DNA from 2 places in the Bacillus sp. SRL337 genome. Region 2 is predicted to be linked to the other one. Evidence: a T-box and tRNA genes for the amino acid it is inferred to sense, from the RefSeq annotation. Region 2 holds a T-box; the other holds one or more tRNA genes.

Region 1 (9,372 bases), 2.3 Mb from region 2:
ATCATGACGATTAGGTCCTCCTCCTTCATCAGACATGTTAAAGTGATTTGTCCAATGCCTTCCCTACTATCAAAACCATGCTTGAAATAATTTTCTATAATCGGCTGCAGAAGCATCTTGGGTATTTGTGCTTCCTTTATTTCTTCTTCAACAACTATTGAATATTCAAGGTGAGCGCCAAATCGTTCTTTTTGTAAAAGAAGGTAGGCTCGGGTATAACTGATTTCCTTACTGAGCGGAACGATGTCTTCTTCCATATCCATTCCATATCTCATGATTTTGGAAAGGTGGGTGATCAAGGTGTAAATCTGAGGCACCTTATTTTTTAAAGCAACCGTGCCGATTGATTGCAGGGCATTATATAAAAAGTGCGGATTGATTTGCGATTGCAGGACCTTCAGCTGATTGGTCTTATTCTCCAATTCTAATTTGTATTCCCTGTTAATCAATTGATTGATTCTCCCGATCATCTGTTGAAACCGCGAACCAAGAAGCCCTATTTCATCTGTGCCGAAAGATTGTGATTCAATCTTCATATCCCCTTTTTCAACCTGCTGGATATTATGAAGAAGGACACGGATTGGAGAAGTGATCTTAAAGGATACGAACAGTATCGACAGGATGACAAGCGAAAGGCCTATAATACCAAACAGGATGTTGATTTTGGCTACACTAAACGCACTCTCGTAAAGGTTCGCATAGGAGACCCTTTTTACCAAGATCCAGCCGCCGGCAGACGGAGATAAACGATCATACATCATCACTCCATTAAAGGAATCCTCTTTCCATTCAAGTGTACCTGATCCTTCTTCCGCATCAGCAATCTTGGATATCCATGCCTGGCTATTCTGTTTACGGGCCATATCCCTGCTGGAACTATAGATCATCTCACCTTCAGAAGTCAGGAGATAAAATTCTTCCGTTTCGGTGTTGTACAAATTCCTGCTCAGATCCAGGATCTTGTCGGGAACAATTTCCATTGAGATATATGACAGAACTTCATCATTAGGCACATTCGTAAAAGCTCTATGAATGGTGATAATATTCCTTGATTGCTTCCCCCCTTCTTCCTGCTGTGGATAAGAAGGTTCAATATACATGTTATATGGATTCCGCTTGGCCTTCATAAAAACATCATGCATTGCCTCTTCATTCCTGGTAGTAAAAACAACTGTCGTATGCTTGGTAGCGGTGATGACACGTTCATCCTTCGCGAAGGATATGCTGACTTTATTAATTGTATCTTCCGTATAAAGAATTGTTTGCACAACATTTTTGACCATTCCAGTGGTAAGGTAATTACTCTCATTCCCCGGCGATTTCAAATAATTGATGAAATCAGGATTATTATAGAGTGAAAGTGTCAAACTGTTTAACTCGTTAATATAGTTTTCCAGATTGATTTTTCCTTGATAGAGCAGGTTGCTGCTTTCCTGGATGACCTCTTCCTCGATTGAATTCTTCGTATATAGGTATGTAATGATGATGGAACTGCCAAAAGGAATAATCGTGGTGACCATTAACAGGATAATCAACTTGTTCCGGATACTATTCTTTAACATAAAAGTGATCCCCCAATACTCATATATACTAGTATAGAGTGTATCACGGCAGTATTGAAAGCGCTTTTTCAGGAACTGCTTCAAGATATAAACAGAAAGCATGCCTGTGAAAGACATGCTCTCTATTTTTTCACTTCAAGTTGTCCCAAGTCGTCTGGAAACGCTCAAGCAATGTATCATAATCGATTTTTCCTGCAGCATATTCCTGGATAGCCGCAGCGAATTCTTTGTTGGCACCATCCGGCCATCTGAACCAAGTCCAAGGGATGGTGTTTTCTTCTTTAGAATATTCAAGAATGGATTGCCCCAGATCACCCAAACCGGCAGGCTCAATATTGTCAAACGCCGGAATGAACGCAAACTCTTCTGTGATATAGCCTTTACCTGTTTCAGAAGTAACCATCCATTCCAAGAATGTTTTCGCTTCTTCAAGGTGTTCGGAATTCTTATTCAATACCCAGTTATTCGGCACCCCTACAGGCAGTCGGTCTGCATTGCTTTCATCATTGCTGATGGGGATAGGAAGGAAGCCCATGTTGATGTCAGGATTAATCTCAGTAATCATATTTTCAGTCCAATTCCCCTGCTGAAGCATAGCGGTCTCCCCGGATGCAAAAAGTGTCACTTGTGTATTGTAGTCTGTAGTCAATGGATTATCGTTTGCATACTTCAACTCCGTATCAAGGACCTCTTTAAATTCCTTGAATTTCTCATTGCCGGTGATTTTTTCAGATCCATCATAAAGACCCTCAATGAATGCTACAGGGTCCTCCTGCTGGGCAAATGGAATGTTCAGCAAATGCTGTCCGATTACCCACCACTCACCGTAACCCGCAGAGAATGGAGTGATACCGGCTGTTTTTAATTTTTCAGAAGCGGCTTTCAATTCATCGATTGTTGCAGGCGGTTCTGAAACACCTGCTTTCTCAAATAAATCTTTATTGTAGACAAATCCATATCCTTCGAGATTTACAGGCATTCCATAAAGCTTGCCGTCTTCATCAGTCATAGGAACTTTACCTATAGGAAGAACGTGATCAACCCAAGGCTCTCCTGATAGATCTGCCAATTTTTCTTTCCACAGTTCCAACTCTTTAAATCCGCCGTTATTGAAGATATCCGGCTCTTCACCAGAAGCAAACTTTGCCTTCAGCGCTGCACCGTAATCAGCACCGCCCCCGACAGTTTCAAGTTTAACTTTGATGTCTGGATGCTCAGCTTCAAATTCTTTGATCATTTCAGCAAGCTGATCGGCAATTTCCACTTTGAACTGAAAGAAATTCAGGGTAACGACATCATCTCCTGAAGTGGTATCCCCATCTGAATTACCTGAACTGTTTTCAGAAGAAGAGCATCCGGCAGCAATACCGAATACAAATGCGAAAGACATACATAAAAGCAGAAAACGTTTCATAAATGGTTTGACCTCCCTGGTACTTAGTATTATTTTATATAAATTCCCGGAGTTTACCAGGACCTTTATATCTACTTAATGGATCCTGCCGCAATTCCCTTAATAATATGTTTTTGTAGAAATAGGAAGAAGATGATGATTGGCGTAATACCCAGTACCAGTGCCGCAAGTCCCATATCCCATTGTTTTGTATATTGGGCAAAGAATGAGCTTGCTGCCAAAGGAATCGTCCTCAATTCAGCATCTTGCAATACCAACAGAGGCAGCAGATAGTCATTCCAGATCCACAGTGTGTTCAGGATGATGACCGTAACGGTAATCGGTTTTAGGAGCGGAAAAACGATCCGCCAAAATACCCCGAATGGGCTGCAGCCATCAATCATCGCAGATTCCTCGATTTCCACCGGAACTGTTTTTACAAACCCGTGGTAAAGGAACAATGATAGTGGAACGCCAAAGCCGAAATACATGATGATAAGGCCATGAAGGCTGTTGGTCAGAAGTAGAGCGCCTCCCAGCTTCATGAGCGGAATCATCACTGTCTGGAAGGGGATCACCATCGCGGAGACAAACAGGATAAATAAAAGCTTGCTGAACTTGCCTGGCGTCCTTACCATTTTCCACGCGGCCATGGAGCTGATAATGACCAAACCTATATTGCTGAATAACGTTATGATCAGTGAGTTCCAGAAGGCTTTGGGAAAATTGATGACTTCCCATACCTTTATATAATTGGAGAAAAGGAACTCTTCCGGCCATGCAGCAGCATCTATCAATATTGCAGCAAAAGGCTTAACAGAATTGACCAGTACAAAGTAAAAAGGGATAAGAAAGATGAGCCCGATTGTAACTCCAATGATTTCCAGAACAAATGTCCTTTTCGTATAGCGGCTGCCCATTACGCCTCAACCTCCTTCTTCTTCGTCAGCATCACTTGAGCAGTCGTAAAGACAGCTACTACCACAAAGAACAGGATGGATTTCGCTGTACCCAAGCCATAACGGTTATTTTGGAATGCCTCCTGATAAATGTTAATGGCAACTGATTGAGTGGAATTGAATGGCCCACCTCCAGTCAGGGAGATATTCAAGTCAAAAATCTTGAATGCCATAGAAATTGTCAGGAAGAAACATATTGTAAATGCAGGCAGAATCAACGGGATAATAATTTTTGTCAGTACAGCCCAGCTTGAAGCCCCGTCTATTTTCGCTGCCTCCAATAAGGATGTATCCACTCCTTGAAGTGCTGCTACATAAATTACCATCATATAACCGCTGATCTGCCAGGCGAAGACAATGACAATCCCCCAAAACGCTGTCGTCTCATCCCCAAGCCATGGCATCTTGAAGAATCCGAGACCTGTCATATTTCCTACCGAGGCGAACCCTTTGACGAAGATGAACTGCCAGATAAAACCGAGCAGCAGCCCTCCGATCACATTCGGGATGAAAAATACTGTCCTTAATATATTTCTTGTTTTCAATGCTGCAGTCAGAAGAAGGGCAAAGCTGAACCCGATCAGGTTACTGATCACAACAGCTGCCAGCATAAACTTAGTTGTAAATTTGAATGATTCATAGAAAGCTGTGTCATTTGTGAAAATCTTTGTGTAGTTTTCAAACCCTACCCATTGAACAGCAGAACTGACTCCATTCCATGATGTAAACGAATAATAAAGCCCCATTAAGAATGGAATGATCTGAATCACCAGAAAAAAAAGCAGAGCAGGCCCTACAAACGCTGCATAGATAAGAATGCTCTTGTACTTTACCTTTTTCTTCGCTGCTCTGTTAAGCTGCCTCTTTGGGCTCACAGGTTCTGTTTCGATCTTTGTCTTCACTAGCATCACCGCCTTTAAATGAATTTCTTTCCTAAAGTATAATGGAAGCGCTTTCTAGTAAGGGTATACAATATTGACAAGGAAGGAGCACTATTGTGATTAGTTGGGAGTTGGTCTCTTAAATTGGTGACAGTCACTCCCCGAATCATGTTGGTTTTTGTCGAAAACAAGGGATCGGTTGAACGGATTCCTTCCATAAAAGACAGGGGCAGATCAGAGGGAGTTGGCTGGATAATTGCTGCAGGAAGCTATTCACAGAGAACTTGGTATGATAGTGTAATTCCATTTAAATTTATGGTCTATATCAAAAGGAACAGCAAAAAAACCTTTCTCACAATGAGAAAGGTTTGAGTTTGTATGTATGGAGCGGGTGAAGGGAATCGAACCCTCATCATCAGCTTGGAAGGCTGAGGTTTTACCACTAAACTACACCCGCAATATACATATGGTACCGGTGGCCGGGGTCGAACCGGCACTCCAGAAGGAACACGATTTTGAGTCGTGCGCGTCTGCCAATTCCGCCACACCGGCAAGTGTTTGGAGGCGGCAACCGGATTTGAACCGGTGATAGAGGTTTTGCAGACCTCTGCCTTACCACTTGGCTATGCCGCCATTGGAGCGGAAGACGGGATTCGAACCCGCGACCCCCACCTTGGCAAGGTGGTGTTCTACCACTGAACTACTTCCGCTTATTGGCTGGGCTAGCTGGATTCGAACCAACGCATGTCGCAGTCAAAGTGCGATGCCTTACCGCTTGGCTATAGCCCACTGATATAATTATATGCAATTAAGAACAAATTAGTGAAAACTTATGGGGCGACTGATGGGAATCGAACCCACGAATGTCGGAACCACAATCCGATGCGTTAACCACTTCGCCACAATCGCCATAAGCTAAATTGGCAGGGGTAGTAGGAATCGAACCCACACTGGAGGTTTTGGAGACCTCTGTTCTACCTTTAAACTATACCCCTATGAAATTATTTACTTTATAAAAGTGGTGGAGGGGGGCAGATTCGAACTGCCGAACCCGAAGGAGCGGATTTACAGTCCGCCGCGTTTAGCCACTTCGCTACCCCTCCATATATTCCCGATGGTGCCGGCAAGAGGACTTGAACCCCCAACCTACTGATTACAAGTCAGTTGCTCTACCAGTTGAGCTACACCGGCATTTTTAGAAAATGGTGGCTCAGGACGGAATCGAACCGCCGACACATGGATTTTCAGTCCATTGCTCTACCAACTGAGCTACTGAGCCGTAATAGTTTCGGCTTCCGCTAAACTTTAAATCTCTTCGTCAGTTCCATCGCTCATATCCTCACGCACCTCCAGTGCGCTCCGGTATTCGCTCAGTCACTTCCTTGACCTTTTCGTTTATCGAACCCCTCTTAGTTTGGACTAAGATCTTTTTAAAAATGGCGGTCCGGACGGGACTCGAACCCGCGACCTCCTGCGTGACAGGCAGGCATTCTAACCAACTGAACTACCGGACCAAAGATTTTTGCCGTTAGGCAAAATATCTATCCTTAACATAAGGAGCAAACCTATTTGTCAAGAATGGTATTGCGGGGGCAGGATTTGAACCTGCGACCTTCGGGTTATGAGCCCGACGAGCTACCGAACTGCTCCACCCCGCGACGATTTATAATAATGATTGAATGGTGGAGGATGACGGGATCGAACCGCCGACCCTCTGCTTGTAAGGCAGATGCTCTCCCAGCTGAGCTAATCCTCCATATTTTGTTTTGTGAGTTGGTGACCCGTACGGGATTCGAACCCGTGTTACCGCCGTGAAAGGGCGGTGTCTTAACCGCTTGACCAACGGGCCGTATGTATAATGGCGGAGAGCAAGGGATTTGAACCCTTGAGACAGGGTTACCCGCCTACACGATTTCCAATCGTGCTCCTTCGGCCACTCGGACAGCTCTCCATTTTTTGGCTCCGCAGGCAGGACTCGAACCTGCGACCGATCGGTTAACAGCCGATAGCTCTACCACTGAGCTACTGCGGAATAATTCAGCCTGGCGACGTCCTACTCTCACAGGGGGAAATCCCCCAACTACCATCGGCGCTGAAGAGCTTAACTTCCGTGTTCGGCATGGGAACGGGTGTGACCTCTTCGCCTTTGTCACCAGACAATGTCTTTTTTAAGGACAAGTTCTATTATATCGAGTTATATAATTTTTTCAAGTCTTTTTTTAAAAAATCTTTTAAAATTATTCACTCAAAACTAGATAAAGGTCATGAAGAATCAGAAAGGATTCCGAATTTCGCTATTTTGCAATCCAGCTCCGGCGGCTATTAAAAGCCGCCTGCGCTTTTTAACGTGGTTAAGTCCTCGATCGATTAGTATCTGTCAGCTGCACGTGTCGCCACGCTTCCACCTCAGACCTATCTACCTGATCATCTTTCAGGGATCTTACTCACATAAAGTGATGGGAAATCTCATCTCGAGGGGGGCTTCATGCTTAGATGCTTTCAGCACTTATCCCTTCCGCACATAGCTACCCAGCGATGCCTTTGGCAAGACAACTGGTACACCAGCGGTGCGTCCATCCCGGTCCTCTCGTACTAAGGACAGCTCCTCTCAAATTTCCTGCGCCCACGACGGATAGGGACCGAACTGTCTCACGACGTTCTGAACCCAGCTCGCGTACCGCTTTAATGGGCGAACAGCCCAACCCTTGGGACCGACTACAGCCCCAGGATGCGATGAGCCGACATCGAGGTGCCAAACCTCCCCGTCGATGTGGACTCTTGGGGGAGATAAGCCTGTTATCCCCGGGGTAGCTTTTATCCGTTGAGCGATGGCCCTTCCATGCGGAACCACCGGATCACTAAGCCCGACTTTCGTCCCTGCTCGACTTGTAGGTCTCGCAGTCAAGCTCCCTTGTGCCTTTACACTCTGCGAATGATTTCCAACCATTCTGAGGGAACCTTTGGGCGCCTCCGTTACTCTTTAGGAGGCGACCGCCCCAGTCAAACTGCCCACCTGACACTGTCTCCCACCCCGATCAGGGGCGCGGGTTAGAAGTTCAACACAGCCAGGGTAGTATCCCACCAGCGCCTCCACCGAAGCTGGCGCTCCGGTTTCCAAGGCTCCTACCTATCCTGTACAAGCTGTGCCAAAATTCAATATCAGGCTACAGTAAAGCTCCACGGGGTCTTTCCGTCCTGTCGCGGGTAACCTGCATCTTCACAGGTACTATAATTTCACCGAGTCTCTCGTTGAGACAGTGCCCAGATCGTTGCGCCTTTCGTGCGGGTCGGAACTTACCCGACAAGGAATTTCGCTACCTTAGGACCGTTATAGTTACGGCCGCCGTTTACTGGGGCTTCGGTTCGCACCTTCGCTTGCGCTAAGCACTCCCCTTAACCTTCCAGCACCGGGCAGGCGTCAGCCCCTATACTTCGCCTTACGGCTTCGCAGAGACCTGTGTTTTTGCTAAACAGTCGCCTGGGCCTATTCACTGCGGCTCTCTCGGGCTTGCACCCTACCAGAGCACCCCTTCTCCCGAAGTTACGGGGTCATTTTGCCGAGTTCCTTAACGAGAGTTCTCTCGCTCACCTTAGGATTCTCTCCTCGCCTACCTGTGTCGGTTTGCGGTACGGGCACCTTTTTCCTCGCTAGAGGCTTTTCTTGGCAGTGTGGAATCAGGAACTTCGGTACTATATTTCCCTCGCTGTCACAGCTCAGCCTTTATGGTGACGGGATTTGCCTCATCACCAGCCTAACTGCTTAGACGCGCATATCCAACAGCGCGCTTACCCTATCCTCCTGCGTCCCCCCATCACTCAAACGGAAAAGAGGTGGTACAGGAATATCAACCTGTTATCCATCGCCTACGCCTTTCGGCCTCGGCTTAGGTCCCGACTAACCCTGAGCGGACGAGCCTTCCTCAGGAAACCTTAGGCATTCGGTGGACAGGATTCTCACCTGTCTTTCGCTACTCATACCGGCATTCTCACTTCTAAGCGCTCCACCAGTCCTTACGGTCCAGCTTCTCAGCCCTTAGAACGCTCTCCTACCACTGACACCAAATGGTGTCAATCCACAGCTTCGGTGATACGTTTAGCCCCGGTACATTTTCGGCGCAGAGTCACTCGACCAGTGAGCTATTACGCACTCTTTAAATGGTGGCTGCTTCTAAGCCAACATCCTGGTTGTCTAAGCAACTCCACATCCTTTTCCACTTAACGTATACTTTGGGACCTTAGCTGGTGGTCTGGGCTGTTTCCCTTTCGACTACGGATCTTATCACTCGCAGTCTGACTCCCATGGATAAGTCTTTGGCATTCGGAGTTTGTCTGAATTCGGTAACCCGATGAGGGCCCCTAGTCCAAACAGTGCTCTACCTCCAAGACTCTTACTACATGAGGCTAGCCCTAAAGCTATTTCGGAGAGAACCAGCTATCTCCAAGTTCGATTGGAATTTCTCCGCTACCCACACCTCATCCCCGCACTTTTCAACGTGCGTGGGTTCGGGCCTCCATTCAGTGTTACCTGAACTTCACCCTGGACATGGGTAGATCACCTGGTTTCGGGTCTACGACCA
Region 2 (9,372 bases):
TGAGGTGGCCAACCCAGCTACAGCGGCCAACACCTAGCGGATTTCGGTCTCCCTCCTTGCGATAAGTCATCATCAACTCACTCTGTTCGTTGTGATTCCTTTATCTCATACGGGATCCCTCCAATTCGTACGGTGCTGAGCTGAGCGGCCGCTTCCGCTTTATAGTTCACCGCGAGCCCCGCGGAATAGTACACCTGGAGCGGAAATTTTATTATATTCAAATCAAAAACGGATGCCCGGTAAGCATCCGCATCCACTATTTATTCAAGCCTTCTTCAATCGTTTCCAAAAGCATCTTCTGCTCTTGTTGATCTGCATTATTCCAGAATACTTCCATCAAAACGCCAAGACCAGGAAGTGTTTTTTCTTCTCCGCCCTGAATCGCGTCAACGATGGTGTCCTTTAACTGATCCTGATTGTTTCCGGATACATTATGGATAATCGCATTACGTAAGTTTAAGCCCATTTAAAACGCTCCTTTACCCTGATAGTAATGTTTTCAAGGATATCTTCTCCTCACTGAGCGTTTATTATGTATATAATCTGATGTATAATGTAAATTCGAAAGCGGCATATAACGAACAAAGGCTGCTAAATCGTTCACAAGGAGATTAAACTGTGAAATACGTCCAATCTGCAAAAAATCCGCAAGTGAAACAATGGAAAAAACTTCATACGAAAAAAGAGCGGGAACGCTCAGGTACATATATGGTTGAAGGCTTTCATCTTGTTGAAGAAGCCCTGAAATATAAAGGGATTGTCAAAGAAGTCCTTATAAAAGAAGGTGTAGATCTCCCTTCCGCCTGGAATATGGATGATGTCTGGATTACTACCCTCTCAGAAGATGCAGCAAAAGCAGTCTCTGCAACGGAATCAAGTCAGGGGGTATTCGCTGTTTGTCATCAACAAGAAGAGGGAAACCTTGACCTCAAGGGCAAGACATTTCTGCTGCTGGATGAAGTGCAGGATCCCGGAAATCTAGGGACCATCATCCGGACGGCAGATGCTGCAGGAATCAATCATATCATCCTTGGCGAGGGTTCAGCTGATCTTTATAATCCCAAAGTGCTGAGGTCTGCACAGGGAAGCCACTTTCACCTGCCGATCATCAAAGGGGAGCTCTCAAGCTGGATAGGGCAACTGAAAGCTGTAGGAATTCCTGTGTACGGAACAGCATTAGAAAATGGTGTTGAGTACAATACAATATCCAGTTCGGAATCATTTGCGCTGATTCTCGGAAATGAAGGAAATGGCGTTTCAAAGGCCATATTAAATTCCACTGATCAGAACCTTTATGTGCCGATTTATGGTAAGAGCGAATCCTTGAATGTCGCCATTGCAGCCGGTATTTTAATGTATCATTTAAAAAAGGCGCATTAATTTTACGAAAAGGTTTGAAAACAGCCTCAATGTTTTCTATAATAGATTGCACATATAGTAAAAACAGTGATAGAGAAAAGTAGCATGTTTGTAACCATTTCAGGGAAAGAGTATCCGGACTGAAAGTACTCTTATGGACAGCATTGTGAACGTTCACCTCTTGAGTTGGCATCGGGACCGTTTCTGGTGAAACCGAAAGATGCCCCGGCGAAAAGCCGTTATCCCAATGAAGAGGACACAGGACTAAGTCCATGTGTTTTAATAAGGGTGGTACCGCGACGATAACCTCGTCCCTTGATTGGGAATGAGGTTTTTTTGTTGTAAAAAATAAATTGCCAAAATTAGCTAAGGAGGCCATTTGCATGGAAGCAAAATTAAAGCAGCTGCAAGAGGAAGCTCTCGAAAAAATCGAAGCAGCAGAGGGGCTTAAAGAGCTCAATGATATCCGTGTCGCCTATCTCGGGAAAAAAGGACCAATTACCGAAGTATTGAAAGGAATGGGCAAGCTTTCGGCGGAAGAGCGTCCAAAAATGGGAGCTCTTGCAAACGAAGTGCGTGCCGCAGTCACTGAACGCCTGGAAGAAAAAAATGAAAAGTTGGAAAAAGAAGCTGTCAACAAAAAGCTTGCAGCAGAAACCATTGATGTAACCCTTCCTGGCAGGCCAGTCAAGAAAGGAAGCAAACATCCACTGACGAAAATCGTGGAAGAAATTGAGGATCTCTTTATCGGAATGGGGTACAGCATTGCCGAAGGTCCCGAAGTGGAAACGGACTTTTACAACTTTGAAGCATTGAACCTTCCGAAAGGGCATCCGGCAAGGGATATGCAGGACTCTTTCTACATTACGGAGGAAACTTTACTTAGAACCCACACTTCACCTGTGCAGGCTAGAACGATGGAGAAGCATAAAGGAAAAGGGCCGATCAAGGTCATTTGTCCAGGAAAGGTGTACCGCCGCGATAATGACGATGCGACGCATTCCCACCAGTTCATGCAAATTGAGGGGCTTGTGATCGGTGAAAATATCCGCATGAGTGACTTGAAGGGAACTCTGCAGGCATTTGCCAAAAAAATGTTCGGTGAGGACAGAGAAATACGCCTGCGCCCGAGCTTCTTCCCTTTCACAGAGCCTTCTGTTGAAATGGATATCACATGTAAGATGTGCGGCGGCGAAGGCTGCAGAGTATGTAAAGGAACCGGTTGGATTGAAATTTTAGGAGCTGGGATGGTCCATCCAAATGTCCTGGAAATGGCCGGATTCGATTCTGGAAAATATACCGGGTTTGCTTTCGGTATGGGACCTGAACGAATTGCGATGCTTAAATATGGGATTGATGATATCCGACATTTCTATACAGACGACGTTCGTTTCTTAAATCAATTTCAAATTCAAGAATAAAAGAGCTTAAGGAGGCAGGAAAATGTTTGTTTCATATAAGTGGCTGCAGGATTATGTAGATCTTTCCGGCATCAATCCCGAAGAGCTGGCTGAAAAAATCACCCGAAGCGGAATCGAAGTAGAGGGTGTCGATGTAATCGGAGAAGGTATCAAGAATGTAGTGGTTGGGCACGTACTGGAGTGCGAACCTCATCCAGACGCAGATAAACTAAACAGATGCCAGGTGGACGTGGGTGAAGGGGAACCGGTTCAAATCATCTGTGGTGCTCCAAACGTAGCTGCTGGCCAGAAGGTGCCGGTTGCAAAAGTAGGCGCAGTACTGCCGGGCAATTTTAAAATTAAAAAAGCGAAGCTGCGCGGTCAGGCATCCAATGGGATGATCTGTTCACTGCAGGAGCTTGGTGTTGAAGGCAAACTTGTCCCAAAAGAGCATGCAGAAGGAATTTATGTTTTTGCAAACGATGCAGAGGTTGGTTCTGATGCGGTAGCGGAACTTAATTTGGATGATGCGGTTCTGGAGTTAGGACTGACACCAAACAGAGCAGATGCCATGAGCATGCTGGGTGTAGCTTATGAAGTTGCAGCCATCTTGGGCCGTGATGTTAAAAAGCCTGAAATTCAAGTTGTGGAGTCCTCTGAGAAAGCTTCCGATTACATTTCAGTAAAAGTGGAAGCAACTGAAGATAATCCTCTTTACGTGGCTAAGATTATTAAAAACATTAAAATCGGGCCATCACCAATGTGGATGCAGAACCGGCTGATTGCATCTGGGATCAGACCGCATAACAATGTGGTGGATATCACGAACTATATCCTTCTTGAATATGGCCAGCCGCTTCATGCATTCGATTATGACCGTCTGGGATCCAAGGAAATCCTTGTGAGAAGAGCAAAACCGGACGAAGTGATTGTCACATTGGATGATGAAGAAAGAAAATTAAACGAAAACCATTTGGTCATTACAAATGGAAAAGAACCCGTTGCATTAGCTGGTGTAATGGGCGGCGCGAACTCTGAAGTAGGTTCAGAAACTACGACTGTTTTACTTGAGTCAGCTTACTTTGCCGGCAATCCTGTTCGTACAGCATCCAAGGATCATGGCCTGCGAAGCGAAGCGAGCTCACGTTATGAAAAAGGAGTAGATCCAAACCGGGTAAGAGAAGCAGCCGAAAGAGCGGTATCCCTGATGGTACAGTATGCCGGCGGCGAGGTAATGGGAGGTTCCGTTACAGTTGATAACCTGAAAGCAGAGCCTGCTGTCGTGACCATCACCTTGGAAAAAATCAACTCTGTACTTGGTACGGATATCAGTGCAGACGAAGTGGAATCAATCTTCAACCGACTTGGGTTTGAAGTTGCTGTCCAAGGAAGTGAATTCCAAGTGACAGTCCCGACACGAAGAGGGGACATCACAATCGAAGAAGACCTTCTTGAAGAAGTGGCCAGACTTTATGGTTATGATAACCTGCCAATGACATTGCCAGAAGGTGATGCAACGGCAGGCAGCCTGACACCATTCCAAAATAAACGCCGTGCAACACGACGCAATCTTGAAGGTGCCGGTCTGATGCAGGCCATCACTTACTCACTCACAAATGATGCAAAAGCAGGACAGTTTGCGCTTCATAAGCGTGAACCAATCCGTTTACTCATGCCGATGAGTGAAGAGCGAAGCAACCTGCGTCTAAGTATCGTTCCGCAATTGCTGGAAGCATTGTCATATAATATAGCCCGTCAGAACGATTCTCTTGCTTTTTATGAAGTCGGTTCGGTCTTCTTGAAAGAAGAAGATCAGGAGCTTCCTTCTGAACATGAGCATATTGCAGGTGCAGTCACTGGCTTGTGGAACAGCCATCCATGGCAGGGTGAAAAGAAGCCGGTTGATTTCTTTGTTGTAAAAGGAATTCTGGAAGGCCTGTTTGAGGAACTGGGTGTTGCGGAACACATCAGCTTCCGCCAAGCTGAACGTGATGGGATGCATCCTGGCCGTACGGCAGAAGTTCTGCTGGATGGCACGTTGATCGGCTTCGCCGGACAGGTACATCCTGAGGTTCAAAAAGATATGGACCTTAACGAAACGTATGTATTTGAAATGGAAGCAGCCCCTGTATTCAATTACAATCTGCCGGCACTTCAGTACTCACCCATTCCAAGATATCCATCCATTACAAGAGATGTTGCACTTGTGGTCAACCAGGATGTCAAAGCAGGCGAGTTGAAGTCCATCATTAAGGAAGCAGGCGGCAAGCTGCTGAAAGAGGTATCCATCTTCGACCTTTATCAAGGCGAGCACATGGAGCCAGGAAAGAAATCTCTTGCGTATTCATTGAAATACTTCGACCCTGCCCGTACACTGACGGACGATGAAGTGGTCAAGGCGCACAATAAAGTCCTTGACGCAGTGAAAGAAAAAGCTGGAGCTGAATTAAGAGGATAATTACAAATGAAACGCCCCCGCAAAGCTGTCTTTGCGGGGGCGTTTCTGTTTCGTCAGTTGAAGTGGTTAAGTTTTGGAGCGGAACGAACCATTAAGAGGTTCCAGAGTCCAAAAAGAAGGGGAGCACCAGTCTCAAAGGCGTCTAGAGAGGTTCTAAACAATCACCTGAAACGTCCCTTCATCCATTATCTCATCCCCGTGCCAGTTTCTGCGCTTTATCACTATTCGCAAAATGCCACTTCGTTAACTTCTTCAATTCTGCTGTACCATGCTTCCGGATGATTTTGGCCCCGGCGATATCCACTTGCTTTCCTGCCCCCTTAGGGAGGGTAATGCCTGCGGAGACGCTGAGTTTATCCATTTCTTTCACAAACGCATAGCGTGCAAGAATGGAGGCTGCTGCAACGGAGAGATGTATGCTCTCGCCTTTGGTGCTGAACAAAACTTTTTCTCTGTGAATCTCTTTTTGGCCAGCCAAATATTTATAATAGATGTTTTCTTCGGCGAACTGATCGATCAAAATTGCCTCTGGCTCCTCCGGAGAGAGTTTTTGAAGCAAATTAAGAATGGCCCTGTTATGCAGCAGTGCTTTGATTTTTCCCTGGGACATCCCTTTTTCCTGTAATTCGTTATACTTCGGGTTATGGCAGACGAGGAGACTGTATGGGATGACGGATAACAGGTCCTTCGCAATTGCGATGATCTTATCATCTGTCAGGTTCTTTGAGTCTTTGACACCGAGCTCCTTCAATAGCGGAATCTGCTCTTTTTTTACATACGCTGCAACAACTGTGATAGGGCCGAAAAAGTCTCCTGTCCCTACTTCATCTGATCCTATGAGAGACATTTCAGCGATGTTGGCCGGCAATTTTGGATTCGTTTTGGGTTTGCCGCTTTTAGATGGAGCTGAGGCTTGAGCAGTTCCCCATTTTCCCGCTTCATCCTGCCCGTTCCCTCCTTGAAACAGGACCTTTCCCGAACGATAGGCGGTAATGGTGCAGCCTGGTACTTTTGCTGTAAAGACTGACCCAGGAGGCATTTTATCCTGAAGACTATTTTTATAATATGCTTTCATTTCATTCATCCTTGCTGCGGTGCATTGTAAAACAGTGTTTGCCACAAAGCCCACTCCCTTCTCGTAAAGTGTTTCGTATGTATGGTTGAACCTAAATCATATCAGACTTTGTTTGCTTTTAGAATTGTTAACAAAATTAGACTGAAAATGACAAATTCTTTCCCATTCTAAATATTTTCATGTTATGATAATGTTTAGGATTCTTATGATAGGGGGCTTTCATGTTGTCTCAAGAACAAAAAAACCGTACAACTGTGGATATTTATGGGACGCAATATGTCATTGTAGGAACTGAATCTACCAGTCATATCCGCCTTGTCGCTTCCTTAGTAGACGAGAAGATGAGAGAGATCAGCTCCATGAATCCTTCCCTGGATAAAAGCAAGCTTGCAGTACTGACGGCAGTGAACACTCTTCACGATAATCTAAAACTGAAAGAGTACTGTGAAAGTCTGGAAGAGGAATTAAAAAAATTAAAGGATTGAAAATATTATGCTTGATTTAGCACTATTGATTATCCTCATTTTCGGGTTCTTTGTCGGATTGAGGAGAGGGTTTATCCTTCAGCTTGTACATATGACAGGCTTTATCATTTCTTTTATCATTGCCTACATTTATTATGATCAGTTGGCCCCAAAATTAACGCTGTGGATTCCTTTCCCCGTGCTTGATGAAGAGTCTGCATTGAACATGCTCTTTGAAGCAACGAATCTGGATCAATCCTATTATCGGGTCATCGCATTTGCCATCATATTCTTTGCTGCCCGGATTCTTTTTCAAATCATCGGTTCCATGCTCGATTTCCTTGCACACCTGCCGATATTGAAGCAATTCAATGCTCTTGGCGGCGGGATACTCGGGTTCATTGAAACATATATTGTCATCTTTATCCTATTATACATTGCAGCTCTGCTGCCGATCGCTGTGGTGCAGACACTGCTGAACGATTCAGTACTTGCTGAATTCATGATCACCCATACGCCGTTTTTATCAGACCAGGTGCAAGAATGGTGGATCAATTACGTGGGGGAATAATATTACATGAGGACTGGCCCGTTAAACCTGGGCCAGTCCCTCTTTTTGTTTTGCCTTCTTTGTATACTTTATTGCCATTTAACATGAATTGCCAAGATATGCCCGATTTTCACCGGGAATATCTCGAAAAGAAAGAGAGAAAAGAGCTGCTCTTCCATTCCATTCAGATAGAAAAGCCCTAGTATCCAAGGGGAAATCCGGGCCATGGGATTTTTCCAGAAGCAACAATCACGAAAACAGCCGTTAGTTTAAGGTAATGGTTACGCTGCAAGTATCTGAATCCACGGGAGCGGTGAACGAATCAGCCGAAGCAGCTGCACAGCACCTGCCGGGTTGGGGGGGACCGCATGAGGTAAAGGAATTTCAATGAACGAAGATTGTTGTTGATGACATCATGAAAAAGTGGAAAGTCCAGTCACCTGAGTATCGACTGGACTTACTCCGATGCAGATGGGTCACATTAGTCTCACAGGAGGTATCACCCAATCAACCTCTTTCTTAATGATGGAAATCAGGTTTGAAAATGTGTAAACGGATTGAACATTAATCTTTGAATGCCTCCTCCCCTGTCTATCTTTTTCCTTTTAGGCAGGTATTCTGATAGTATTAATAGTGGAGGCTGAAAAAATAGTCCCGCGAATGAATATTACTCTGAAAATTCATACATGAGGGTGATCGAATGACTGTGAATAAGAAAAATATTATAAAATTACTTGAAACCATTGCTATATATATGGAGTTGAAAGGTGAGAACACATTCAAAGTATCGGCTTTTCGTAAAGCTGCCAATGCGTTGGAAACCGATGACAGGAGCTTGAATGAGATTGATTCCTTCACGGCCATCAATGGTATCGGTAAGGGAACGGCTTCTGTCATTGAGGAATACATATCGGAAGGGAAATCAAGTGTTCTTGATGAGCTTCAGAAAGAGGTTCCGGAAGGACTGGTTCCCCTCTTGAAGCTGCCTGGTTTAGGAGGGAAGAAGATTGCCAAGCTATATCAGGAACTGAATGTTACAAATATAGAAGAGCTGAAGGAAGTATGTGAGGCAGGAAAAGTTTCTTCGCTTTCAGGTTTCGGCAAAAAGACGGAAGAAAAAATCCTGGCGGCCATCGAAAATGCCGGCTCTCAGCCGGAGCGGCTTCCGATTGCCTATATGCTTCCTGTTGCAGAAAAGATTGAAAATGCTCTTTCCCGAATGAAAGGTGTAGAGGGATTTTCCCGTGCTGGGAGTCTGAGAAGGATGAGGGAAACCGTCAAGGATCTAGATTTCATTATTGCGGTGGAGGATGTCCAAGGAGTTAAAGAGCAGATACTCGACTTACCGGACATCAAGGATTCCGTTGCTGCCGGTGATACGAAAATCTCGCTTACGTTCCTGTATGAATGGGAAGTATCCGTTGACTTCAGGCTGGTGAAACCGGAAGAGTATGCAACGGCCCTTCATCATTTTACCGGCTCAAAGGATCATAATGTCCGCATGAGGCAGATTGCCAAAGAAAGAGGCGAGAAAATCAGCGAATACGGAGTGGAAAATGCAGAGACCGGTGAAGTGACGACCTTCCGTTCTGAAGAAGAATTCTTCGGCCACTTCGGGCTTCCTTGGATCCCGCCTGAGCTGAGAGAAGACGGCAGGGAAATCGATAGCTATTCGAAGGACCATGGTCTGATCGAATTGAAGGATATCAAAGGCGATCTGCATATGCACTCAACTTGGACAGACGGTGCCTATTCATTGGAAGAAATGGTAGAGGCATGCAGGGCAAAGGGATATAAATATATGGCGTTTACCGATCATTCACAGTATTTGAAGGTTGCCAACGGATTGACGGCCGAAAGATTGTTAAAACAACGGGATGAAATCCGTACATTAAATGATAAATATGATGATATTACCATTCTTTCTGGTATTGAAATGGATATTCTTCCAGATGGAACACTGGATTATGAAGATGAGGTTCTGGAGCAGATGGATCTGGTGATAGCCTCGATCCATTCCAGTTTTACTCAATCAAGAGATAAAATCATGGACCGGTTGAAAACAG

What was found. A T-box is a leader RNA that pairs with one kind of tRNA and senses whether it is charged. The one in region 2 lies ahead of pheS (phenylalanine--tRNA ligase subunit alpha), so its partner is inferred to be a tRNA-Phe.
Region 1: it has a tRNA-Phe gene. The T-box ahead of pheS (phenylalanine--tRNA ligase subunit alpha) is inferred to sense a tRNA for this amino acid. The anticodon was not compared.

What each region holds. Positions count from the first base shown of each region.
Region 1 covers NZ_OZ481793.1:1,114,807-1,124,178, reverse strand. Annotated here, with positions in the region: gene AC4E8A_RS05555 (cache domain-containing sensor histidine kinase) at 1-1,562, opposite strand, end outside; gene AC4E8A_RS05550 (ABC transporter substrate-binding protein) at 1,693-2,976, opposite strand; gene AC4E8A_RS05545 (carbohydrate ABC transporter permease) at 3,048-3,875, opposite strand; gene AC4E8A_RS05540 (carbohydrate ABC transporter permease) at 3,875-4,822, opposite strand; tRNA gene AC4E8A_RS05535 (tRNA-Gly) at 5,179-5,252, opposite strand; tRNA gene AC4E8A_RS05530 (tRNA-Leu) at 5,263-5,347, opposite strand; tRNA gene AC4E8A_RS05525 (tRNA-Cys) at 5,355-5,428, opposite strand; tRNA gene AC4E8A_RS05520 (tRNA-Gly) at 5,431-5,505, opposite strand; tRNA gene AC4E8A_RS05515 (tRNA-Gln) at 5,510-5,584, opposite strand; tRNA gene AC4E8A_RS05510 (tRNA-His) at 5,629-5,704, opposite strand; tRNA gene AC4E8A_RS05505 (tRNA-Trp) at 5,717-5,790, opposite strand; tRNA gene AC4E8A_RS05500 (tRNA-Tyr) at 5,815-5,898, opposite strand; tRNA gene AC4E8A_RS05495 (tRNA-Thr) at 5,911-5,986, opposite strand; tRNA gene AC4E8A_RS05490 (tRNA-Phe) at 5,999-6,074, opposite strand; tRNA gene AC4E8A_RS05485 (tRNA-Asp) at 6,233-6,309, opposite strand; tRNA gene AC4E8A_RS05480 (tRNA-Met) at 6,380-6,453, opposite strand; tRNA gene AC4E8A_RS05475 (tRNA-Val) at 6,476-6,551, opposite strand; tRNA gene AC4E8A_RS05470 (tRNA-Glu) at 6,570-6,644, opposite strand; tRNA gene AC4E8A_RS05465 (tRNA-Ser) at 6,655-6,746, opposite strand; tRNA gene AC4E8A_RS05460 (tRNA-Asn) at 6,753-6,827, opposite strand; rRNA gene rrf (5S ribosomal RNA) at 6,836-6,952, opposite strand; rRNA gene AC4E8A_RS05450 (23S ribosomal RNA) at 7,143-9,372, opposite strand, start outside.
Region 2 covers NZ_OZ481793.1:3,469,403-3,478,774, reverse strand. Annotated here, with positions in the region: gene sspI (small acid-soluble spore protein SspI) at 257-466, opposite strand; gene AC4E8A_RS17650 (TrmH family RNA methyltransferase) at 619-1,380, shown strand; T-box leader at 1,438-1,678, shown strand; gene pheS (phenylalanine--tRNA ligase subunit alpha) at 1,743-2,780, shown strand; gene pheT (phenylalanine--tRNA ligase subunit beta) at 2,803-5,217, shown strand; gene rnhC (ribonuclease HIII) at 5,408-6,337, opposite strand; gene zapA (cell division protein ZapA) at 6,517-6,777, shown strand; gene AC4E8A_RS17625 (CvpA family protein) at 6,785-7,327, shown strand; gene polX (DNA polymerase/3'-5' exonuclease PolX) at 8,007-9,372, shown strand, end outside.